DNA from 3 places in the Thermobacillus sp. genome. Region 1 is predicted to be linked to each of the others. Evidence: predicted binding sites of a transcription regulator. Region 1 holds the regulator's gene; each other region holds the start of a gene.
The links. Region 1 encodes Rex, which represses fermentation and respiration genes when NADH is low (regulators of the CRP and FNR family bind a similar motif). Its sites were predicted from a motif close to TTGTGAAATATTTCACAA; they were not measured.
Positions count from the first base shown of each region.

Region 2: a site for Rex is predicted at 836-853, ahead of nadA (quinolinate synthase NadA). Genes of this name have one in related genera too.
Region 3: a site for Rex is predicted at 1,136-1,153, ahead of C6W55_RS16655 (cytochrome ubiquinol oxidase subunit I). Genes of this name have one in related genera too.

Region 1 covers NZ_QEWA01000033.1:185,121-187,379, forward strand. The annotation lists gene C6W55_RS06965 (amidohydrolase) at 1-937, opposite strand, end outside; gene C6W55_RS06970 (redox-sensing transcriptional repressor Rex) at 915-1,574, opposite strand; gene dinG (ATP-dependent DNA helicase DinG) at 1,574-2,259, opposite strand, start outside.
Region 2 covers NZ_QEWA01000023.1:56,736-58,994, forward strand. The annotation lists gene ftsH (ATP-dependent zinc metalloprotease FtsH) at 1-584, shown strand, start outside; gene nadA (quinolinate synthase NadA) at 944-1,882, shown strand; gene nadB (L-aspartate oxidase) at 1,960-2,259, shown strand, end outside.
Region 3 covers NZ_QEWA01000059.1:1,029-3,287, reverse strand. The annotation lists gene C6W55_RS16655 (cytochrome ubiquinol oxidase subunit I) at 1-1,088, opposite strand, end outside; tRNA gene C6W55_RS16650 (tRNA-Leu) at 1,370-1,455, opposite strand; tRNA gene C6W55_RS16645 (tRNA-Arg) at 1,477-1,553, opposite strand; tRNA gene C6W55_RS16640 (tRNA-Cys) at 1,569-1,642, opposite strand; tRNA gene C6W55_RS16635 (tRNA-Gly) at 1,654-1,728, opposite strand; tRNA gene C6W55_RS16630 (tRNA-Gln) at 1,735-1,809, opposite strand; tRNA gene C6W55_RS16625 (tRNA-His) at 1,820-1,895, opposite strand; tRNA gene C6W55_RS16620 (tRNA-Trp) at 1,916-1,989, opposite strand; tRNA gene C6W55_RS16615 (tRNA-Thr) at 2,029-2,104, opposite strand; tRNA gene C6W55_RS16610 (tRNA-Asp) at 2,192-2,259, opposite strand, start outside.

The DNA of each region.
Region 1 (2,259 bases):
AAACGTCAAGGTTGTTGTTGCTCGCCGCGCCGTCCGTGCCGAGCGACACGGTCACGCCCGCGCGGAGCATGTCCGGCACCCGCGCGACGCCGCTGGCAAGCTTCAGATTGCTCGCCGGGTTGTGGGAGACGGCAACGCCCCGTTCGGCGAGCAGCGCGATCTCGTCATCGTTCAGATGGACGGCATGCGCCACAAGCGTCGGCCGGCTGAACATGCCGAGCCGGTCAAGATGCTCGACCGGCCGGACGCCGTAATCGCGCACGTTCTGCTCCACCTCCGCGGCCGTCTCCGACATATGGGTGTGCATCGGCAGATCGAGATCGTGCGCGGCCTGCACGAATTGCTCGATGAACGCCGGCGGACAAGTGTAGGGCGCGTGAGGCGACATCATGACGCGGATGCGGCCGTCCGCCTTGCCGTGCCAATCCCGCGCGAACCGGATCGCGTCCTCGAGCTTGGCGCGCTGCTCCGCCTCGGAGCACAGGCCGATGACGCCCCGGGCCAGCACGCCCCGGAGGCCCGCCTGCTCGACAACCTGCGCCACTTCATCCATATGATCGTACATGTCGACGAACGCCGTCGTCCCGCGCTTCAGCATCTCGACGGCCGCAAGCGCCGCGCCGGCGCGCACATCTTCCGCCGTGAAGCGCGCCTCGAGCGGCCAGATCTTGTTCTGCAGCCAGTCCTGCAGCACCATGTCGTCGGCATACCCGCGAAGCAGCGTCATGGCTGCGTGGCCGTGCGTGTTGATCAGCCCCGGCATGAAGAGCAGGCCGCTGCCGCTGATCCTTTCCGCCCCGTCGGCCAGCGCGCCGGGATGCGCTTCGGCAAGATAGACGATCCGGCTGCCTTCCACGACCAGATGGCCGTTTACAATCGGCTGGCCGTCGTCCATGGTCAGAAACGTGCCGCCCTCAATCCACCACTTTGTCGTCATCGTGATCCGCATCCTTTTCCAAATAATAAGCAAGGCTGAGCAGTTCGGTCGTAAAATCGGCGTGATGAACCCGCACGGACGGCGGCACTTTCAGAATGGCCGGCGCGAAATTCAGAATGCCTTCGATGCCGGCGTCCGCCAGCTGGTCGGCCACTTTCTGCGCCGCCGCGGACGGCACGGTGATGATGCCGATCCGGATTTGCAGCGCTTCGACCGTCGCCTTCAGTTCCTCCATCGGCTGCACACGCATCGTGTTGATCTGCATTCCGATCTTGTCGGGATGGTCGTCGAACACTGCGACGATCTTCATGTTGTCGCGGCTGTACCGGTTGTAGTTGCAGAGCGCCTGGCCAAGATTGCCCGCGCCGACCAGCGCGACATTGATTCCCCTGTCCAGTTTCAGGATGTGCCGGATCTTGCTGATCAGGTAGGAGACGTCGTAGCCGATGCCCTTGCGGCCGAATTCGCCGAAGTACGCCAGATCCTTGCGGATCTGCGCGGGGTTGAGGTCGAGCTTGCGGCCGAGCGCCTGCGACGAGACGGTCTGCACCTCGCCGCGCGAAAGCTCGTTGAGCGCCTGAAGATAGAGCGGCAGTCTGCGCACGACCGCCTCGGATATTTTCGTCTGCTGCTTCATCACGCGGATCCTCCCTGCGTCGTCCCGGTTTCACTCAGCCACTCCCGAATGCGCGGCACAATCTGTTCGATGTGCATCGTCTCGATCTTGGGGCCCGGCAGCGAGTACAGAAAATATTTGCCGTAGCTCGTTTCAATGACGCGCGTGTCGTACAGGATGACGATTCCCTTGTCCTTCGCCGTGCGGACGAGGCGGCCGAAGCCTTGCTTGAAGCGGATGACCGCCTGCGGAATCGACAGTTTCATGAACGGGTTCTTCTTCTCCGCCGCCAGCTGTTCCGATTTCGCTTCGAGCAGCGGATGGTTCGGCGGCGTAAACGGCAGCCGAACGATGGCGAGACATGTCAGCGCGTCGCCCGGCAGATCGACGCCTTCCCAGAAACTGCTCGTGCCGAGCAGCACCGAGGCCTGCTGCTGCCGGAACCGGCGGACAAGCTTCGTCCTGCCGCCGCCGTCGATGCCCTGGCCGATGACGGCGATTCCCGCTTCGGCAAGCCGCTCTTTCAGCGGCTCATACACCTGCTTCAGCATCCGGTAGGACGTGAACAGGACGAGCATCCTGCCTGATGTCTCGCGCGCCACGTCGGCCAGCGATTCGACGAGCGCGGCAAGGAACGCCGGATCCGCCGACGCCCCCTTGATCGGCGGGAGGTTGCGCGGGATGACGACCAGCGCCTGGTCGCGGT
Region 2 (2,259 bases), on a different contig from region 1:
TGCTCGACAAGGTGACCGGGCTGCTCGGCGGCCGGGTCGCGGAAGAGCTGTTCATCGGCGAGATCGGCACCGGCGCCTATAGCGACTTCAAACAGGCGACGTCGATCGTGCGCAGCATGATCATGGAATACGGCATGAGCGAGAAGCTCGGCCCGATGCAGTTCGGCAACTCGCAGGGACAGGTGTTCCTCGGCCGCGACCTCGGACACGAGCAGAACTACTCCGACGCGATCGCCTACGAGATCGACCAGGAGATGCAGCGCATCATCAACGAATGCTACACGCGCGCGAAGGAACTGCTCACCGCCAAGTCGCGGGAAGTGAAGCTCATCGCCGAGACGCTGCTTGAAGTCGAGACGCTCGAACTCGAACAGATCAAGCGGCTGATCGAGACCGGATCGCTGGACGGTGGTGCCGGCGGCGAAGGCGGCAGCGGCGAGGGCAATGCGGAGCCGAAGGAGACGAGCAGCGAGCCGGCAGTCGATACGCTGGGCAATGTGCGTGTCCGGATTCAATCGAAGGAGCCGGGCGAGGATACGCTGCCTCCGGGCGGCGACGACGGCAGCGGCGACAAGCGCGGCTGAACCGTCCCGGCATTTCAGCGACGGACAAGTCGACACAACCGCCTCGGCGCGGCCGAACAGGCCGCTGCCGGGGCGATTTTTGTGGTTCCGGCGGCGTGCGAAGGTCCTCAGGCGTCGGCATGCTCCATCCGGCGGGCTTGCGGTTGTGTCTATTTGTTGACAGAGTCCTGCACCCCGTGTAAATTAGGTGATAATCAAATGGTTTTGCGGCCGGATGGCCACACTATGACTGTTCCATCGCATATGCGAATTCGTGAAATTTGGCACAAATTACAGCGCGGATCGGACAGCGGTGTCAAGCGCGCCTCGGCGGGAACATCGGCGTCATGCGCGCGGCTCGAAGGAGAGGATCGACAGAGATGGAAGCATTGGCGCTCGAGCGGAGGGCGGAACAGAACCGCGAACTCCGCGAACGGCTTGAGCAGTTGAAGAAGGAACGCAACGCCATCATTCTGGCGCATTATTATCAGCGCGACGAAATCCAGGAAGTGGCCGATTTCCGCGGCGACTCGTTCCTGCTGGCGCAGAAGGCCGCCCAGACCGACGCTGAAGTTATCGTTTTTTGCGGCGTCCACTTCATGGGCGAGAGCGCGAAGATTCTGGCGCCGGACAAGACGGTTCTCATTCCCGACGAGCGGGCCGGCTGTCCGATGGCGGACATGGTCAACGTCGACGGCCTCCGGAAGCTGAAGGCGCAGCATCCGAACGCGACGGTCGTCACCTACATCAACTCGTCCGCCGAAGTGAAGGCCGAGACCGACATCTGCTGCACGTCGTCGAATGCCATCAAGGTCGTCAATTCGGTGCCGACGGACGAAGTCATCTGGGTGCCGGACAAGAATCTCGGCCATTACGTCCAGCAGCACACGGACAAGAAGATGATCATCTGGGAAGGCTACTGCAATACGCATGACATGCTGACGGTGAAGGACATCGAAGAGATGAAGGCGCAGCATCCGAACGCCATCGTCGCCGTCCATCCCGAGTGCCGCCCGGAGGTCGTCGCCATGGCCGACTTCGTCGGCAGCACGACGGCGATCATCAAATTCTGCCGCGAGTCCGAGCACAAGGAATTCATCATCGGCACGGAAGACGGGACCGGCTACCAGCTTCGCAAGGACAGCCCGGACAAGATTTTCCACTTCGCATCGAAATATCTCGTCTGCCCGAACATGAAGGTCAACAACCTGAAGAAGCTGGTCAAATGTCTCGAAAATATGCATCCGCAGGTTTATGTGCCGCCGCATATCGCAGACAAGGCAAGGCTGTCTCTGGAGCGCATGCTGCAAGTGAAGTAGCATGCGCTGCTTCTTCGCTTACCCCTCGCACGCATTCCAAGCCGCATGATACGGATGAACGCATCGGAGGAACGGATATGATCCCGCGATATTTGGTCGACGTGGCGCCGGACGAGCTGCCCGTCATCGAGAAGGACGTCATCGTGATCGGGGCCGGCATCGCCGGTCTTTTTACCGCCATCAAGGCGAGCGAACGGCATTCGGTGCTCATGATCACGAAGAAGTCGCTGATGGACAGCAACACCCGCTATGCGCAGGGCGGCATCGCCGCCGTCATTTCCGACGAAGATTCGCCGGCGCTTCACCGGCAGGACACGCTCATTGCGGGCGCCGGTCTGTGCTCGCACGAGGCGGTCAATGTGCTGGTGCATGAAGGG
Region 3 (2,259 bases), on a different contig from region 1:
CAGCGGGGCATTTTATCCCAACGCTTGCGCAACGCCATAAAGGCGCCGTACATGCCGAGCAGAATCATCAAGACGCCGCTGCCCACCATGACGCGGAAACTCCAGAACGTCGTGCGAACCGGCGGAATGTAGTTTCCCGGACCGTACGTTTGCTCATACTCCGCCTGAAGTTCATTCATGCCCGGTACGGAGCCGGAAAACCGGCTGTACGACAAGAAGCTGAGCAAATACGGAATTTTGACTTCGTAGCGGTTCTCACGGGTTTCCGGATCAATGACCGCAAAGACCGTCCAGGGCGCCGGATCGCTGCTCCTCTCCCACAGCCCTTCCGACGCGGCCATCTTCATCGGCTGGGTGTCCATGAGATACTGGGCTTGGGAGTGGCCGAACAGCGCAATGGCGATCGAAGCGACAAAGGCGACAATGACGGACAGCTTGAAGGACGTGCGGAAGAAATCGACATTGCGTTTTCTCAGCAAACTCCAGGCACTGATGCCGGCCACCAGGAATGCTCCGGTCGCGATCGCCGCCGAGACGGTGTGCGGAAACTCCCAGATCAGCTGACCGTTGGTCAAGAGGGCCGCGAAATCGGTCATTTCCGCTCTTCCGTCGCGGATGGCGTAACCGACCGGACGCTGCATGAACGAGTTGGCCGCCAGAATCCAGAACGCGGACAACATCGTGCCGATCGAAACGAGCCAAATGCAGGCCAGGTGCACCTTCCGGGACAGACGATCCCATCCGAACACCCACAGACCGATAAACGTCGACTCAAGGAAAAAGGCCAGCAGCGCTTCAATCGCGAGCGGCGTCCCAAAAATATCGCCGACAAAACGCGAAAATTCCGACCAATTCATGCCGAACTGAAATTCCTGCAAAATCCCGGTGACAATGCCCACGGCAAAGTTGATCAGCAAGAACTTCCCCCAGAATTGAGCCATCTGCTTGTACTTGTCGTTCTTCTTGACGACGTACATCGTCTCCATGATCGCGACGAGCAACGACAGGCCGATGGAGATCGGGACGAAGATAAAGTGAAAAATTGTGGTCGAGGCAAACTGCAGCCTCGCAAGATCCAGCACGTCCATGGACGAAGCCCTCCTTCTCGTTGATCATCTCCATGACTTCGAATATTTTATGAAATTTTTCACTTTGATAGTGACAAAGACGACCTTGCCTCTGCGTACATTGGAGACAGCGTATCAATTGGCTGTTTCCTTGCCGCTCACCATTAGTATAGACCACACGGTTGACTGTGACATTAATCACAATTGACAGAATGGTGATCGGATGTTGATCATTGTGTGAAAATCAGCAAAATGCAGAAAGGCTCTTGAGATCCGACCGATCTCAAGAGCCGATATTACGATGGTGCTGGTGAAGGGACTTGAACCCCCACTCCCTCGCGGGAAGCGGATTTTGAGTCCGCCGCGTCTGCCATTCCGCCACACCAGCGCAATTGCGATTAATTGAAAATGGCGTGCCCTAAGAGATTCGAACTCCTGACCTTTTGATTCGTAGTCAAACGCTCTATCCGGCTGAGCTAAGGGCACGCGTATGGAGATGAATGGAGGCGCCACCCAGATTCGAACTGGGGATAAAGCTTTTGCAGAGCTCCGCCTTACCACTTGGCTATGGCGCCATAAATAAGAATGGAGCGGACGACGGGAATCGAACCCGCGACCCTCGCCTTGGCAAGGCGATGCTCTACCGCTGAGCCACGTCCGCATAAAGTGGCTGGGGATCTAGGATTCGAACCTAGGAATGACGGAGTCAAAGTCCGTTGCCTTACCGCTTGGCTAATCCCCAGCGTAAGATATGGGGCGATCGATGGGACTTGAACCCATGAATGCCGGAGCCACAATCCGGTGCGTTAACCCCTTCGCCACGACCGCCATGAAAGAAAATTGGATACTGGCAGGGGCAGCAGGAATTGAACCCACACTAACGGTTTTGGAGACCGCTGTTCTACCTTTAAACTATGCCCCTGTGTGAGGAATTGATGCGTCTATCCTCTGTGTCGCAATATGGTGCCGGCGAGAGGACTTGAACCCCCAACCCACTGATTACAAGTCAGTTGCTCTACCAATTGAGCTACACCGGCGCGTACCATTCCGTATGGAATCGAACCGCCGACACGAGGAATCCGGTCCTCTGCTCTACCGGCCGGGCTGCCCGGCATGATGAAGGATGGCGGAGCCGACGGGATTCGAACCCGCGATCTCCTGCGTGACAGGCAGGCATGTTAGGCCTCTACAC